Linked DNA regions of Variovorax paradoxus. The protein of the gene in region 1 binds, or shares a complex with, the protein of each later gene. Links are inferred from orthologs where the notes say so. Each region holds a gene or a part of one and is shown in the gene's direction. Other genes may lie near its edges. The genes, in order: GOQ09_RS21475 and dapF.

Region 1 (8,039 bases):
TTGCGCGTGGGCCAGTCGGCAATCTTCTTCTTGAGGCGCTCGCTCATTTCGCCGAGCCAGCGCAGGTAGTTCAGCCGGGCTTCGGTGCTCGAAAACTCGGGAACCGGCGGCGCCTTGTTGTGGATGGCCGAACTCAGCGCGGTGCGCACCGAGTCGATCAGCGGCTCTTCGATCTGCGCGCCGGCATGGGCGGCCTGCGGCAGCGACAGCGCCGCCAGCGCGCCCGCCGCTGCGGCGCCGCCCAGACATCGGCGTCGCGAGAGGCCGCCCTCCACGCTCATTTCGCGAGCTTGCCGGTGATGAATTCGGCGATGCCGGCCGCCGGCACCTTGGTGGCCGCGGTGTCGCGGCGATGCTGGTATTCGAGCTGGCCTTCCTTCAGGCCACGGTCCGAAATGACCACGCGGTGCGGTACGCCGATCAGCTCCCAGTCTGCGAACATCGCGCCCGGGCGTTCGCCTCGGTCGTCGAGCAGCACGTCGACGCCGGCTGCGAGCAGTTGCTCGTAGAGCGCCTCGGCGGCCACCTTGACCTCGGGGCTGCGGTCCATGCCAATGGGGCAGACCACCACGGTGAACGGCGCCAGCGCGTCGGGCCAGATGATGCCGCGCTCGTCGTGGTTCTGTTCGATGGCGGCGGCGGGCAGGCGCGTGATGCCGATGCCGTAGCAGCCCATCTCGAGAAACTGCGGCTTGCCGGCTTCGTCGAGGTAGGTGGCGTTCATGTCCTTGCTGTACTTGGTACCGAGCACGAACACGTGGCCCACTTCGATGCCGCGCTCGATGGCCAGCACGCCCTTGCCATCGGGCGAGGGGTCGCCTGCCACCACGTTGCGCAGGTCGGCCACCAGCTCGGGCTCGGGCAGGTCGCGGCCCCAGTTGACGCCGGTCATGTGGAAGTCGATTTCGTTGGCGCCGGTGATCCAGTCGGCCATGACGGCCACTTCGCGGTCTGCCACGAGCTTGACCGGCTTCTTGAGATTCAGCGGGCCCAGGTAGCCGGGCTTGCAGCCGAAGTGGTCGTCGATTTCGGCCAATGTCGCGAAGCGGAAGCCCTTGTCCAGGCCCGGCACCTTGCTGACCTTGATCTCGTTCATGTCATGGTCGCCGCGCAAAAGCAGCAGCCAGACCTGCGAGCCCTTCGGGTTGCCGGCCTCGTCGACGATGTCGGTCGCGAGCACCAGCGACTTGACCGTGGTCGCGAGCGGCACGCCGAGCAACTCGGCCACGTCGGCACAAGTGCTCTTGCCGGGGGTGGGCGTCTTCTCGAGCGGCTTGGCCGCTGTGGGGCGCGGACCGGCCGGGGGCAGCGCCTCGGCCTTTTCCATGTTGGCGGCGTACTTGCTCTCGGGGCAATAGACGATGGCGTCTTCGCCGGTGGCGGCAATCACCTGGAATTCTTCGCTCAGGTCGCCGCCGATGGCGCCACTGTCGGCCGCGACGGCGCGGTAGCGCAGGCCAAAGCGGTCGAAGATGCGCCGATAGGCATCGGCCATGACCTGGTAGCTGGCCTTGGCGGCGCCCAGGTCGCGGTCGAAGCTGTAGGCGTCCTTCATGATGAACTCGCGCCCGCGCATGAGACCGAAGCGCGGACGGCGTTCGTCGCGAAACTTGGTCTGGATCTGGTAGAAATTCTTCGGCAGCTGCTTGTAGCTGCGGATTTCCTGGCGCGCGATGTCGGTCACCACTTCTTCGCTGGTCGGCTGGACCACGAAGTCACGGTCGTGCCGGTCCTTGATGCGCAGCAGCTCGGGGCCCATCTTCTCGAAGCGGCCGGTTTCTTGCCAGAACTCGGCCGGCTGCACCACGGGCATCGTGAGCTCGACAGCGCCGGCGCGGTTCATTTCCTCGCGCACGATGGCCTCGACCTTGCGGATCACGCGCAGGCCCATGGGCATGTATGTGTAGATGCCGGTGCCGAGCTTCTTGATCATGCCGGCGCGCATCATGAGCCGATGGCTCGCGACTTCGGCGTCGGCCGGCGCTTCCTTGAGGGTGGAGACAAAAAATCGGGAAGCTTTCATCGGGATCGCGCTGGTGGATTCAAAGTCATGGGGAAAACAGGCGCCGGGAGAGACCTCCGGGAACCCGTGAGCCTCGAACTGGCCGCTTGCCGAGCGCAACCCGGCATGCATAATCGACTCAGTTCAAAAATTGGGGTTTGATTATGCTCGACCGGGACGGCTTCAGGCCCAACGTCGGCATCATCCTGCTCAACCAGAGAAACCAGGTTTTCTGGGGCAAACGCATACGCACGCATTCCTGGCAGTTTCCGCAAGGCGGCATAGACCGCGGGGAAAGTCCCGAACAAGCCATGTTCCGGGAACTGCACGAGGAAGTCGGGCTCCATCCGGAGCACGTGCGCATCGTGGCCCGTACCCGTGACTGGTTGCGCTACGAGGTGCCGGATCGGTTCATTCGCCGTGACGCACGGGGCCACTACAAGGGCCAGAAGCAAATCTGGTATTTGCTGCAATTGATCGGTCACGACTGGGACTTGAACCTGCGCGCGACCGACCACCCCGAGTTCGACGCCTGGCGATGGCACGATTACTGGGTGCCGCTCGATGTGGTCGTCGAATTCAAACGCGGCGTCTACGAGATGGCACTGACCGAGCTCGCTCGCTACCTGCCGCGGCAGGATTTCCGCAACCGTTTTCTGCGCAGCAATGTGCGCGCTCGCGAGTTCGAGCGCCACACGCCAGACGGCGGCGCGCCCGCGGGGCTGGACCTGCCGCCCGGCGGCAGTTTCGACCCGCATCCCGACATTCCTTCAGTGAGCGATGAACCTTCTTCTCCCGACAACAAAGCGCCTTTCCTTCCGTCGCAACGCTGAACGCGCCCTGCTTCTCCTGTGCGTGGCCGTGCTTGCCGGATGCGCATCGGGCAAGCACGACACCGACAACCCCGACTGGGCGCAGTCCGGCATGCCGCCGCCGCCCAAGCGGACCGAGTCGGACACCGAGTGGGCCGAAACCACGGCACCGCCGCCGCCCGCATTCAGCGAGAGCCGTCTGCTGCCGATCGAGATGCCTCCCTACATGACGCTGAAGTTCGGCGTCGATCCGAACACCATCGCGATCACGCCGGACGGCATCGTGCGCTACGTGGTGGTGGCACAGAACCGCAACGGCGGAGGCGCCAACGCCTTTTACGAAGGCGTGCGCTGTTCGACCGGAGAAATGAAGAGCTATGCCCGCTACAACAACGGGACCTGGCAGGAAACCAAGACGCCCGAATGGAAGCGCATCGACGACCTGAACTCGCGCTACGCCAAGGCGCTGTCGGTCCAGGCGCTGTGCCGCGGCAATGCGCCGCGCAACTCGGTCGGGGACATGGTGCGAAACCTGCGCAATCCGGTTCGCGAAGTCCAGTGAAACAGTAACCGGGCCTTGGGCCCCGTTTTTCATCAGCTCGGCATCAGCACCATGTTGTCGCGGTGCACCATCTCTGGCTCCGCAACATAGCCCAGCAAGCGTTCGAATTCCGATGACGGCTTGCGGCACAGCAAGCGCGCCTCGACGCTCGAGTAGTTGGCGAGGCCGCGGGCCAGCTCAACGCCGTCGGTGTCGCGCACGGCGATCACGTCGCCGCGCGAAAACTCGCCCGAGACGCCCGTCATGCCGATGGGCAGCAGGCTCTTGCCTTCGGCGCGCACCTTGGCCGCGGCGCCGGCATCGACGGTCACGGAGCCGCGCAGCTGCAGGTGGTCGGCCATCCAGCGCTTGCGGGCCTGGTGCTTGGCCGTCTGGGCGACGAGCAAAGTGCCGATGGCCTCGCCGCGTGCGAGGCGCAGCAGGGCATCGGGTTCGCGGCCCCAGGCAATCACGGTGGAAGCGCCGGAGCCGGCCGCGCGCTTGGCCGCCAGGATCTTGGTGATCATGCCGCCGCGGCCGAGGCTGGAGCCCGCTCCGCCCGCCATGGCTTCGAGCGCCGGATCGCCTGCCGCCGCTTCGTGCACGAACTTGGCGTCCGGATCTTTGCGCGGATCAGCCGTGAAGAGGCCTTTCTGGTCGGTGAGGATGACCAGCGCATCGGCCTCGACCAGGTTGGCTACGAGCGCGCCGAGCGTGTCGTTGTCGCCGAACTTGATTTCGTCGTTGACGACGGTATCGTTCTCGTTGATGACCGGCACCACGCCGAGCCTCAGCAGCGTGACGAGGGTGGAGCGCGCGTTGAGGTAGCGCTCGCGGTCGGCCAGGTCGGCATGGGTCAGCAGCACTTGCGCGCTGCCCATTTCGTTTTCGCGCAGCTTGGTTTCGTACATCTGGGCCAAGCCCATCTGCCCGACGGCCGCCGCGGCCTGGAGCTCGTGGACTTCGTGCGGCCGGGTGCGCCAGCCAAGGCGCTTCATGCCTTCGGCAATTGCGCCGCTAGACACCATCACGACCTCTCGTCCATCGCTAACCAGCGCCGCAAGCTGGCGGCACCATTCGCCGATGGCGCGTTCGTCCAGACCGCGCCCCTCGTTGGTGACAAGGCTCGAGCCCACCTTGACGACGATTCGGCGGGCGTCCCGCAAGGCAGTGGATCCGGAATTCGAGGTCATTTGAGGCTGTGGCGGTCGGTCTTGAAAGCTGCTTGTTCTGCTATGTGTGGAAAGCTGGCGTCGCATCGGCCTCGAAGCGGGCATCGGATGCCCGAGGAGGCCGCGCGGCTCTCAGTTTGGATCGGGCGGCAATTCGGCGAAGCGCGGATCGACCTCGGCCGGAACCTGTTCGGCCACCTGCTGCGCCTTGATGTGCTGATACACCGCCTGCACCAGATGTTCGCAGCCCTCGCGCGTGAGCGCGGAGATCTCGAACACCGGGCCTTTGAAGCGCATGCGTTTGACGAAGTCCTTGATGCGCGCCGCGCGCTCGTCGCCGGGCACCATGTCGAGCTTGTTGAGCACGAGCCAACGCGGCTTCTCGTAGAGCGCCGTGTCGTACTTCTTCAGCTCGCCGACGATGGCCTTGGCCTGTGCCACCGGATCGACGGACTCGTCGAACGGCGCGAGATCGATCACGTGCAGCAGCAGGCGGGTGCGCTGCAGGTGGCGCAGGAACAAATGGCCCAGGCCGGCACCTTCCGAGGCGCCCTCGATCAGGCCGGGAAGATCCGCGACCACGAAGCTCTGCTCCGGACCCACGCGAACCACGCCGAGATTCGGATGCAGCGTGGTGAAGGGATAGTCGGCAATGCGCGGGCGTGCGTTCGAGATGGCGCTGATCAGCGTCGACTTGCCCGCGTTGGGCATGCCGAGCAGGCCGACGTCGGCAAGCACCTTGAGCTCGAGCTTGAGGCTTTTCTTTTCGCCGGGCCAGCCGGGCGTCTTCTGCCGGGGCGCGCGGTTGATGGCGCTCTTGAAGCGCATGTTGCCGAAGCCGCCGTCGCCACCTTTGGCAATGGTGATGACTTCACCTTCCTTCAGCAGCTCGTAGAGCACTTCACCGGTCTCGGCATCGCTGATGATGGTGCCGACGGGCATCTTCAGCACGATGTCGTCGCCGGCCGCCCCAAACATGTCGGAGCCCATGCCGTGCTCGCCGCGCTTGGCTTCGTGGCGGCGCGAATAGCGGAAGTCGACCAGGGTGTTGAGATTGGAATCGGCCACCGCGTAGACATGGCCGCCACGGCCACCGTCGCCGCCATTGGGGCCGCCGAATTCCTTGTATTTTTCATGACGGAACGACACGCAGCCGTTGCCGCCATCGCCTGCGGCGATGTCGATGAAGGCTTCGTCGACGAACTTCATGGGGTATCCAGTGTACAAATGAAGAAGCCCCGGCAAAGCGGGGCTTCGAGCTGATCGAAGTGACCTGGGCTTATGCCGCGGGGGTCACGTTGACCATGTGCTTGTTCAGTGCGCCCTTGACGCCGAACGACACGTGGCCGTCGACCAGTGCGAACAGCGTGTGGTCCTTGCCCACGCCGACGTTCACGCCGGGGTGGAACTGGGTGCCGCGCTGGCGCACGATGATCGAGCCTGCGCTGATCAGTTCGCCGCCGAAAGCCTTCACACCGAGCATCTTGGGCTTGGAATCGCGCCCATTTCGCGTTGAGCCGCCGCCTTTTTTCTGTGCCATGGAATCTGCTCCTTAGCCGGCGATCGCGCCGATTTGCAGTTCGGTGAACTGCTGGCGATGGCCTTGACGTTTCTGATAGTGCTTACGACGGCGCATCTTGAAGATGCCAACCTTGTCGTGCTTGCCGTGCGACAGTACCGTGACTGTCACCGTTGCGCCGGACACCAGGGGCGTACCAACCTTGATTTCGCTGCCGTTGCCGACTGCGAGAACTTGGTCGATCACGATTTCCTGGCCTACATCCGCAGCAATCTGTTCTACTTTAATTTTTTCGCCGGAAGCAACGCGATACTGCTTGCCGCCGGTTTTTATGACCGCGTACATGTGAACCTCTTGGGAGTATGAGCTCTACGGCGAATTCCGCAGAGCCCAAGATTCTAGCACGGTTTGCACGCGCTAACATGGTTTCCGCCCAAGCCGGCCCCGGACGACCTCCCGCTCGTCCCTATAATCTGCGCCTTCCGGCCTCGTGCCGCCGCTACCTTCCGCACTCAGACGCGCCGCGCGCAAACGCTTTGCCAGTTCACGCCGCCGATACCTCCCCCACCGCCACTGTGCTGGATTTGATCGCCGGCGACATGGTCGAAGTCGACCATGTGATTGCGCGGCGCCTCGATACAGGCGTGCCCCTGGTCAGCCAGGTTTCGAAGTACATCATCTCCGCAGGCGGGAAGCGCCTGCGCCCGGCACTTCTGCTGCTCATGTCGGGGGCCCTCGGGTACACCGGCGAACAGCGCTTCAACCTGGCGGCGGTGGTGGAGTTCATCCACACCGCCACGCTGCTGCACGACGATGTTGTCGACGAATCGACCTTGCGGCGCGGGCGCCCCACGGCCAACGAATCGTTCGGAAATCCGGCCAGCGTGCTGGTTGGCGACTTCCTGTACTCGCGCGCCTTCCAGATGATGTTGGATGCAAACAACATGCGCATCATGCAAATTCTGGCCGAAGCGACCAATGTGATCGCCGAAGGCGAAGTGTTGCAGCTGATGAACATGCATGACGCGTCGCTGGACGAAGCCGCCTACCTGCGCGTGATCCGCTCGAAAACCGCCAAGCTTTTCGAAGCCAGCACGCGGCTTGCCGCCGTTCTGGCCGGCGCCACCCCGGAAGTCGAGGAGGCCTGCGCCACCTACGGCCAAGCGTTGGGCACGGCCTTTCAGGTGATCGACGACGTGCTCGACTACGCCGGTGATGCGCACGAAACAGGCAAAAACGTGGGTGACGATCTTCGCGAGGGCAAGACGACGCTGCCCCTGATCTTTGCCATGCGGCGCGGCAGTGCCGAGCAGGCCGAACTGGTGCGCGCGGCCATTCAGGCGGGCGATACGGCCCAACTGGGCAAGATCGTGGAAATCGTCCACAGCACCGGGGCGCTGGAAGCATCGCGCGCCGCGGCAGCGGACGAAGCGAAACGTGCGATTCACGCATTGCGCGACTTTCCGTCCAATTTGCATGCCGACGGTTTGCTACAATTGGCGGCTCAGTTGCTTGAGCGACGTGCCTGAACACCTCACAAGAGTTGGCAAGGACGACTTCTCTTTTTCTGCAACCAATCGGGGTGTAGCTTAGCCTGGTAGAGCGCTACGTTCGGGACGTAGAGGCCGGAGGTTCGAATCCTCTCACCCCGACCAGTCTTTGAGGCTGGCACAAATAATGCCCGTGCCTGTTGCTGTGTAGCGATTTACAGGACGCGGGTGTTCAGCGATGATCGTGAAGCATTTTTTCACATCTTTTGCAATTCGCTGAATGGCTGCCGCCGAACTTCCTGTTAAAGAAAACACGCAAATCGCCCTTCCGGGCCTTGCGCGCGCCTTGGTTTCGGCCGGCAAGCTTCCTGCAAAAACAGCGGAAGACATCTACCAGAAGTCGCTGAGCAGCCGGACCAGCTTCATTGCAGAGCTGACCGGCAGCGGCGCCGTCTCGGCCGCCGACCTGGCCCACACGCTTTCTTCCGCCTTTGGCGCTCCGC
Region 2 (7,833 bases), 3.7 Mb from region 1 along the record:
AAGACGCGAATTGTCGGCCCGCCTGCGAATTGTGAGGATGCGAAGCGCTGAGACCAGCGCCGGATCTGCACAAGAAAAGAGACAGGAGACAGCATGCATCCCAACAGCCCGATCGGGCGCCAGTTGCGTCTGCACTGGTTCACGGCGGCGGCAGCCGCAGCAGCCATCGCTATTTCTGCCGCGCCCGCGAATGCCCGCGTCACCCGCATCGTGATCGACAGCGTCGCGCCCCTCGCGGGGCAGTCGATTCCCTATGAGCAGATTCGCGGCCGTGCCTTCGGTGAGCTCGACCCGAACGATCCGCACAACAGCGTCATTACCGACATCAAGCTGGGGGCAGACGCAGACGGCAAGGCGCGATACGAAACCACCTTCAATCTGGTGAAGCCGGTCGACATGAGCCGGGCGAGCGGTTTTCTGTGGCATGACGTGCCCAACCGGGGTGGCGCGGGCACCATTGTTGTGGACGAGCGCGAGCTGGGCGACATTGGCCTGCGCAGCGGCTGGCAGGCGGACAACGCGGGCAATACGGGGGTTCCCGTCAACCGGGCCGAGGGCACCAATCACTGGGTGGCGGTGCCCATTGCCAAGGTGAATGGCGTAGCTGTCACAGGCAAGGTGTTCGGACGCATCGTCAACCGCAGCGGCGCAGCCTCGCAGCCGCTGATGGTGCAAACCAACCCTGTGCCTTACCTTCCGGCCACGCTGGATACGACCAAGGCAACGCTGAAGACCCACACGAAGGAAACGGTCGATGGCGTCGTCACCGAAGAGACGGCCATTGCGGCGGGAGACTGGGCATTTGCCAGGTGCGACGCGGGTAATCCGTTTCCGGGGACGCCGATCGACATCGACCCGGCCAATGCGCCCGGCAACCTGCCGGTGCACATCTGCCTGCGCAACGGCTTCAGCGCCAATCTGCTGTACCAGGTGGTGTACCCGGCGCAAAACGCCTATGTGTTGGGCGTGGGCATGGCGGCGTTCCGCGATGTGGGCACCTTCTTTCGCTACGAGGCGGCCGACGATTTCGGCACGCGCAATCCGGTAGCTGGCCTGGTCAAGGGCACGGCGGTGCGGGGGGTGTCGCAGTCGGGAAACATGGTGCGGCAGTTCATCTTCATGGGCCTGAACCAAGACGAGCGCAACCGCAAGGTGTACGACGGGGCCTGGCCGATCATCGCGGGCCGCCGGGTGGCGGCCAACTCGCGCTGGGCACAGCCGGACGGCGTGCTGGAGCTCTACCAGCAGGGCAGCGAAGGCCCGCAGTGGTGGGTGGACTGGCCAGACCCGGTGCGCAAGCAACCGACCGGCAGCATCTTCTCCCGCTGCGAGACCAACGACACCTGCCCGAAGGTGATCGAGCATTTCGGGTCGGCCGAGGTGTACGCACTGAAGCTCACGCCCGAGTGGATCGGCACGGCGGGCGACGCGGACATACCGCTGCCGCGCAACGTACGGCGCTATTACGTGCCGAGCTCCCACCACGGTGGCGGCGCGGGCGGCTTCACGCACATGCCCGCGGCCACGGCTGCCACCGGCCCGAGCTGCCCCGGCAACAACTTCGGCCGCGGCACGTTGGCGGCAAATCCGGTGCCGCACACTGAAATTACCAACGTGCTGCGTCTGGCCATGCGCGACTGGGTGCTCAACGGAACGCCCCCGCCGCCCAGCCGCTGGCCCACGCTTGCGGGCAAGACGCTGGTCGACGCCAACAAGAAGGCGATGGGCTTTCCGAGTGGGGTGCCCGGCATTCCAGACTCGATCTTCCTGCCGGAGAACTTCGCGTTTCCGGTGTTCGACTACGACTGGGGACCGCAATTCAACCATGCGGAAGCCTCCGGCGTGCCCACCAATGTGCCGCCGGTCATCAAGAAGGTGATTCCGATGAAAGTGCCGAAGGTCGATGCCGACGGCAACGAGATCGACGGCGTTCCCACCGTGCTGGTGATGGCGCCGCTGGGCACCTACCTGGGGTTCAACATCACCGCAGAGGGCTTCCATCGAGGCCAGGTGTGCAACTACGTGGGCGGCTATGTGCCGTTTGCACGCACGCGTGCCGAGCGAACTGCCAGCGGCGACCCGCGCCTGTCGCTGGAGGAGCGTTACGGCAGCCATGAGGGCTACGTGGCCGCAGTGCGGGCCGCCGCCGAGAAGGCGTTTTCGCAGGGCTTTCTTCTGCCCGCGGACCGCGACCGCCTTATCCGGCAGGCTTCGGAGAGTGCCGTGCTCCGCTGAACCCAGCGGTGCTTTCTTCGATCATTTCGACCAGGGTGGCCGCCGGCGCGGAGAGTTCCACGCGGCTGCGCATGGCCAGCAGCAGCACGCGCTCCATCTCGATGCCTTCGAGGGTCACCTGCACAAGGCCCAGGGCCTGGGCGTAAAGCGCGGCGGCCGCGCGCGGCAAGATGGCGACGCCAAGCCCGAACGAGACCATGCGGCACATCGAATCGAAGCTGCGCACCTGTACCCGGATCCGTGGTGTGCGCTTGACCGCGTCGGCCGCCGCCATCACCTTGCGCGTGAGCGATGCGCTGCGTGCGAGGGTGACCAGGTCATGGTCGAGCACGTTCGCGATGGAGGCATTCTGCTGGCCGGCCAGCGCGTGGCCCGCCGGCACCAGCAGCACCAGCTGGTCGACATTGCAGACGATGGTTTCCAAGCCTTCATGCGGCACGTTGTCGCCAATCACCGCCAGCTCGGCCGTGCCCTTGAGCACGGCGCGAATGCCGTCTTCGCTCAAGGCGTCTTCCATGTCGATCACCACGTGCGGATAGCGCCGGGCGTACTCGGCCAGCACGCTGGGCAAAAAGCCGCCGAAAGCGGAGGGGTTGGCGCACAGCCGCAGGTGGCCGGTGGCGCCCGATTGAAGGTCGTCGACGGCCTGCACCAGCTGTTCGAGCCGCGCAATCACCTCGATGGCGTGCCGGTGCAGGGTCTGGCCTTCGGGCGTGGCGGTGACGCCGCGCTGTCCGCGCTGGAGTAGCGCCATGCCGCAATGCTGCTCAAGCTCGGTAATGCGCTTGCTTGCCGCCGGGAGTGAGACGCCGAATCGGTCCGCGCCCGCGGTCAGGCTTCCTCCATCGACGACCGCGACAAAAAGCCGCAGCGAGATGAGATCGAAACGATTCAGGTTGATCATTGCGGGTGGATTTGACCACCGCCGGCGATACGATCCGTTGAAAGAAGCGACACACACCATGCCCATGCCCATGCCCATGCCCATGCCCATGCCCATGCCTCAGCAAACCGGTTTCATCTCTTCCACGCGGGCGCGCGGCGCCATGGCGGCGGCCTTTTGCGCAGCAACGCTGTTCATTGCCGGCTGCCAGGCACAGCCTGAATTCCGCCCGCTCACCTCCGAGGCGCCGCCGCCGCCGAGTTTTGTGACCGTGCCTGCCGAAGAAGCCTGCCAGGCCGCGCAGGCACGCTACGCGCTCGGGCGGCCGCTCAATCCGCCGCTGCTCGAGGAAATGCGCACCCGCACCGGCTCCAAGTCGGCCCGCACCTCGGCGGCCGGCACGCCGCTGCCGGCGCCGGCCGATCCGGCACGGCTCAATGTCGACCTTGACCCGCAAGGCCTGGTGGTTGCCGCCCGCTGCGGCTGACGGATGCGGACCTAATAATTCGGCGATGACGACGAAGACGACAAACTCCCCGCCCATCGCGCTGGACTGCTACTACAGCCTTTCCTCGCCTTGGGCCTACCTGGGCGGGCCGCAGCTGCAAGACATCGTGCGCCGCCACCATGTGCGGCTCACGCTCAAGCCCTACGACTTTCAGGCGGTGGTCCGCAAACCGGGGGCATTCCGCTGAAGACCCGCCCCGAGCCGCGCCGCACGTACCACGCGCTCGAACTGGCGCGCTGGCGCGACTACCTGGGCATGCCGCTCAACCTGGAGCCGGCGTATTACCCCAAGGGCGCACCGGTCGATCCCAACTGGAACAAGTACCCGGGCTGGATGGTGATTGCCGCCCAGCTGAAGGGGCTGGACGCGCAGCCGCTCTCGCATGCGCTGCTGCGCGCGCTGTGGGCGGAAGAGCGCGACACCTCCGAAGCGGCGGTGCGCATTGCGGTGGCCGATGAAAACGGCTACGACGGCGCCTCGCTGCAGGCGCTGGAGCAAGCGGCCGAAACCCTCGCGATCTACCGCGCCAACAGCGCCGAGGCCATAGAAGCCGGCGTGTTCGGCGCGCCCACGTTCATCCTGAACGGCGAGCGGTTCTGGGGGCAAGACCGGCTGGCCTTTCTGGACCGGGCCCTGGACAAGCTGCGCCACGCCAGGGGCGGATAATCGCCGGATGCGAATCCGCTTTACCAAGATGCAGGGAGCCGGCAACGATTTTGTCGTGCTCGACGAAACCCGCGGCACGCTGGGCCTCACGGCCGCGCAATACCGCTTTCTGGCCGACCGTCACTTCGGCGTGGGTGCCGACCAGATCCTTACGGTGCGTCGCCCCTCCAAGGACGCGGGCGAGGGCATCGACTTTCAATACGTGATCCACAACGCCGACGGCGGCGAGGTGGAGCAGTGCGGCAACGGCGCACGCTGCTTCATGCGCTTTGTGCGGGAGCACCAGCTGACCGACAAGGACACGGTGCGCGTCGAAACGCTGGCCGGCATCATCGAGCCGCGCATGAGCGAAGACGGCCGCGTGACGGTGGACATGGGCCCGCCCATCTTCGAGCCGGCCCGCGTGCCCTTCGACACCGCGGGGCTCGACCCGCAGCCAACGGGTGCGTGGCACACCTGGCACCTGGCCCTGGGCACGCATGCCGATTCGGCCATTGTTTCGGTGGCGGTGCTGTCCATGGGCAACCCGCATGCGGTGCAGGTGGTCGACAACGTCGACACGGCGCCGGTGGAGCGGCAGGGCCCGCAAATCGAGCACCATCCGCGCTTTCCGCAGCGGGTAAATGCCGGCTTCATGCAGGTGGTCGACCGCACGAACGTGAAGCTGCGGGTGTTCGAGCGCGGCGCCGGCGAAACGCTGGCCTGCGGGACCGGCGCCTGCGCGGCGGTGGTGGCCGGCATCCGGCTGGGTTTGCTCGACAGCCGGGTCGACGTGCAAACGCACGGCGGCGTGCTCACTATCGGCTGGGAGGGCGAGGGCAACCCGGTGCTCATGACCGGGCCGGCCACCACGGTTTTCGAGGGAGACATCGAGGTGCCCGAGCTGCCATGACCAACTTCAGAAACAACAAAGACGACGCCATGAACCCGATCACCGAAGACGACATCGCCAACTACCTGGCGAACACGCCCGACTTTTTCGAGCGGCATGCACAGCTGCTGGCGCAGGTGCAGCTCACCAGCCCACACGGCAACCGCGCCGTGAGCCTGCAGGAGCGCCAGGCCGAGATGCTGCGCGAAAAGATCAAGGCGCTGGAGCATCGCCTGATGGACATGGTGCGCCACGGCACCGAGAACGTGGTCATTGCCGACCGCCTGCAGCGCTGGACCAAGGGCCTCTTGACCACGCGCGACCCGCGCAGCCTGCCGTACCGCATTGCGGTCGACCTGCAGTCGCTGTTCCTGGTGCCGCAAACCGCCATCAAGGTGTGGGATTGCGGAGCCGACTACCTGAACGAGGCCTACGCCCAGTGGGTGAGCGACGACGTGAAGGCTCTGGCCACCTCGCTCACTTCGCCTTACTGCGGGCTCAATTCGGGCTTCGAGGCGGCCAATTGGCTGCCCGAGCCGGCCGGCGCCATGTCGATTGCGCTGATTCCGCTGCGGCCCGATGCCGAATCGCCGGCCTTTGGCCTCCTGGTGCTGGCCTCGCCGGACGCACAGCGCTTCAACGCCGAAATGGGCACCGACTTTCTCGAGCGCATCGCCGAACTGGCCTCGGGCGCGCTGTCGCGGCTGCGGCCTTGAGCGGGCGGCACCGGTCCTGGCGGGCCGTGCGGCCCGTGCTGTGGACGGTGCTGCTTGGCGGACTGCTCGCGTACCTGGCCATTGCAGCCATCGTTTGGCGGCGCGCGGCCGAAACGCTCGACAACCCGCCCCGGCGCGCGGCCGATGCGGCGCTGATTCTCGGCAACCGCGCCTACCTGCGGGGCAAGCCCAACCCGTGCCTTACGGGCCGGGTCGACGCCGGCATTGCGCTGGCCAACGCTGGCCGCGTGAAGCAGCTGGTGCTCTCGGGCGGTGTCGACAAGGAAGACGGCCGCATCGAAGCCGAGGTCATGCAGCAGCATGCGCGCGCCCAAGGCTATGCCGGCCCGCTGCTGCTGGAGCCGGCTTCTACGTCCACCCGGCTGAACCTTGCGTTGTCGCGCCCCCTGCTGCAGGCGGCGGGCATTCGCAGCGTGATCGTGGTGTCGGAGCCTTACCACCTGTGGCGCGTGGAGCGGCTGGTGCGGGCTGCCGGTTTCGACAAGGACTTCGACGTTCAGTACGCCGCTGCCAGCACGCGCTGCTGGCAGCGCTGGGGCATGGTTTTCAAGGGCGCATTGCGCGAGCCTTTGGCTGTCGTGAACAATGCGTTCAATGGCTACCTCCACTGAGACGACCGACACGCGCTGGGTAGAAAAATACCTGGAGCATGTGCGCGTGGAGCGCCGGCTGGCGGCGCGCACGGTCGAGCTCTACGCCATTCACCTGCAGGCGCTCTCGGCCAATGCCGCCGAGGCCGGCCTTGCGCTGGACCGCGTGCAAACCGCGCACATCCGGCGCTGGATGGCGCAGCTGCACAGCGCCGGCCGCGAGCCGCGCGGCATTGCGCTGGTGCTTTCTTGCTGGCGCAGCTTCTACCGCTGGCTCGGCAACGAGGGGCTGGTGGGCTTCAACCCCGTGCAGGACGTGCATGCGCCCAAGGCCGCGCGGCCGCTGCCCAAGGCGCTGGCCGTGGACGACGCGGTGCGGCTTGCCGAAACCTACGACCCCGAGGCCGACCCCTGGACCGAGGCGCGCGACGGCGCCATCGTCGAAGTGCTTTACGGCTGCGGCCTGCGCGTGAGCGAACTCACCGGCCTGGATGCGCGCGCCAGCAACACGGCGCTCGGCTGGGTCGACCTGGACGCGATGGAAGCCAACGTGCTCGGCAAGGGCAGCAAGCGCCGCATCGTGCCCCTGGGCAGCAAGGCGGCCGAGGCGCTGCGCGACTGGCTCTCGGTGCGCGGCGATTGCCCGGCGCTGGCAACGGCCGGGCTGCGAGACCCGGCGGGCGCGGCGGCGCTCTTCATCAACAGCAAGGGCCTGCGGATGTCCTCGCACGCGGTGTGGAAGCTGCTGCGCGAGCGCAGCCTGAAGGCCGGCCTTGCGGCGCCGGTGCATCCGCACATGCTGCGGCATTCGTTTGCGAGCCACGTGCTCCAGTCGAGCAGCGACCTGCGAGCTGTGCAGGAGCTGCTGGGCCACGCCAACATTGCCACCACGCAGATCTATACCCGGCTGGATTTTCAGCACCTGGCCAAGGCCTATGACGCAGCTCACCCGCGCGCGCATGCCCGGCCCGAGAGCACGGATACACAGGCACGCGCCAAAGCAAGTGCGCGGGCCAAGCCCAAAAAAGACGACACCCACAAATGAAAACCCTCCGCCTCAAGCCCGGCAAAGAGCGCTCGCTGCAGCGCCGCCATCCCTGGATCTTCGAATCCGCCATTGCACGTGGCGGTGCCGATTCGGGCGAAACGGTGCGCGTCGAATCGCATGACGGCGCCTTCCTGGCGTGGGCGGCGTTCAGCCCAGTTTCCAAGATTCGCGCGCGGGCCTGGAGCTTTGTCGAAACGCGGCGCATCGATGCCGCCTTTCTGGCCTCGGTATGCGCCCGCGCCGTGGCCGCCAGAGGCCTTTTCGACCTGCAGAGCGACGGTGTACGGCTGATCCA

The links.
Region 2: the proteins of GOQ09_RS21475 (region 1) and dapF are in contact, whole or in part, in a solved structure (PDB 5YGU), measured with the Escherichia coli proteins. The link is inferred for Variovorax paradoxus from one-to-one orthologs.

Annotation. Positions count from the first base shown.
Region 1 is NZ_CP046622.1:4,594,839-4,602,877, forward strand. Bases 1,034-4,000 are described here. They hold GOQ09_RS21475 (RNA pyrophosphohydrolase), read left to right. Parts: upstream 1,034-2,166; coding sequence 2,167-2,835; downstream 2,836-4,000. Other genes in these bases: GOQ09_RS21470 (proline--tRNA ligase), read right to left, coding at 1,034-2,023; GOQ09_RS21480 (CNP1-like family protein), read left to right, coding at 2,858-3,376; proB (glutamate 5-kinase), read right to left, coding at 3,409-4,000. In the rest of the region: GOQ09_RS21465 (lytic transglycosylase domain-containing protein), read right to left, coding at 1-281; more of GOQ09_RS21470, read right to left, coding at 278-1,033; more of proB, read right to left, coding at 4,001-4,548; Obg family GTPase CgtA, read right to left, coding at 4,660-5,736; rpmA (50S ribosomal protein L27), read right to left, coding at 5,807-6,067; rplU (50S ribosomal protein L21), read right to left, coding at 6,080-6,391; GOQ09_RS21505 (polyprenyl synthetase family protein), read left to right, coding at 6,583-7,575; type IV-A pilus assembly ATPase PilB, read left to right, coding at 7,817-8,039. UniProt on the Escherichia coli protein: Master regulator of 5'-end-dependent mRNA decay.
Region 2 is NZ_CP046622.1:914,623-922,455, forward strand. The notes cover bases 3,481-6,241. They hold dapF (diaminopimelate epimerase), read left to right. Parts: upstream 3,481-4,299; coding sequence 4,300-5,184; downstream 5,185-6,241. Other genes in these bases: GOQ09_RS04245 (hypothetical protein), read left to right, coding at 3,481-3,605; GOQ09_RS26270 (DsbA family protein), read left to right, coding at 3,631-3,813; GOQ09_RS04250 (2-hydroxychromene-2-carboxylate isomerase), read left to right, coding at 3,810-4,292; GOQ09_RS04260 (DUF484 family protein), read left to right, coding at 5,181-5,879; GOQ09_RS04265 (YdcF family protein), read left to right, coding at 5,906-6,241. Also shown: GOQ09_RS04235 (alpha/beta hydrolase domain-containing protein), read left to right, coding at 94-2,235; GOQ09_RS04240 (LysR family transcriptional regulator), read right to left, coding at 2,198-3,139; more of GOQ09_RS04245, read left to right, coding at 3,198-3,480; more of GOQ09_RS04265, read left to right, coding at 6,242-6,511; GOQ09_RS04270 (tyrosine recombinase XerC), read left to right, coding at 6,495-7,535; GOQ09_RS04275 (class I SAM-dependent rRNA methyltransferase), read left to right, coding at 7,532-7,833. UniProt on the Escherichia coli protein: Involved in the succinylase branch of the L-lysine biosynthesis and in the biosynthesis of the pentapeptide incorporated in the peptidoglycan moiety. Catalyzes the stereoinversion of LL-2,6-diaminopimelate (L,L-DAP) to meso-diaminopimelate (meso-DAP).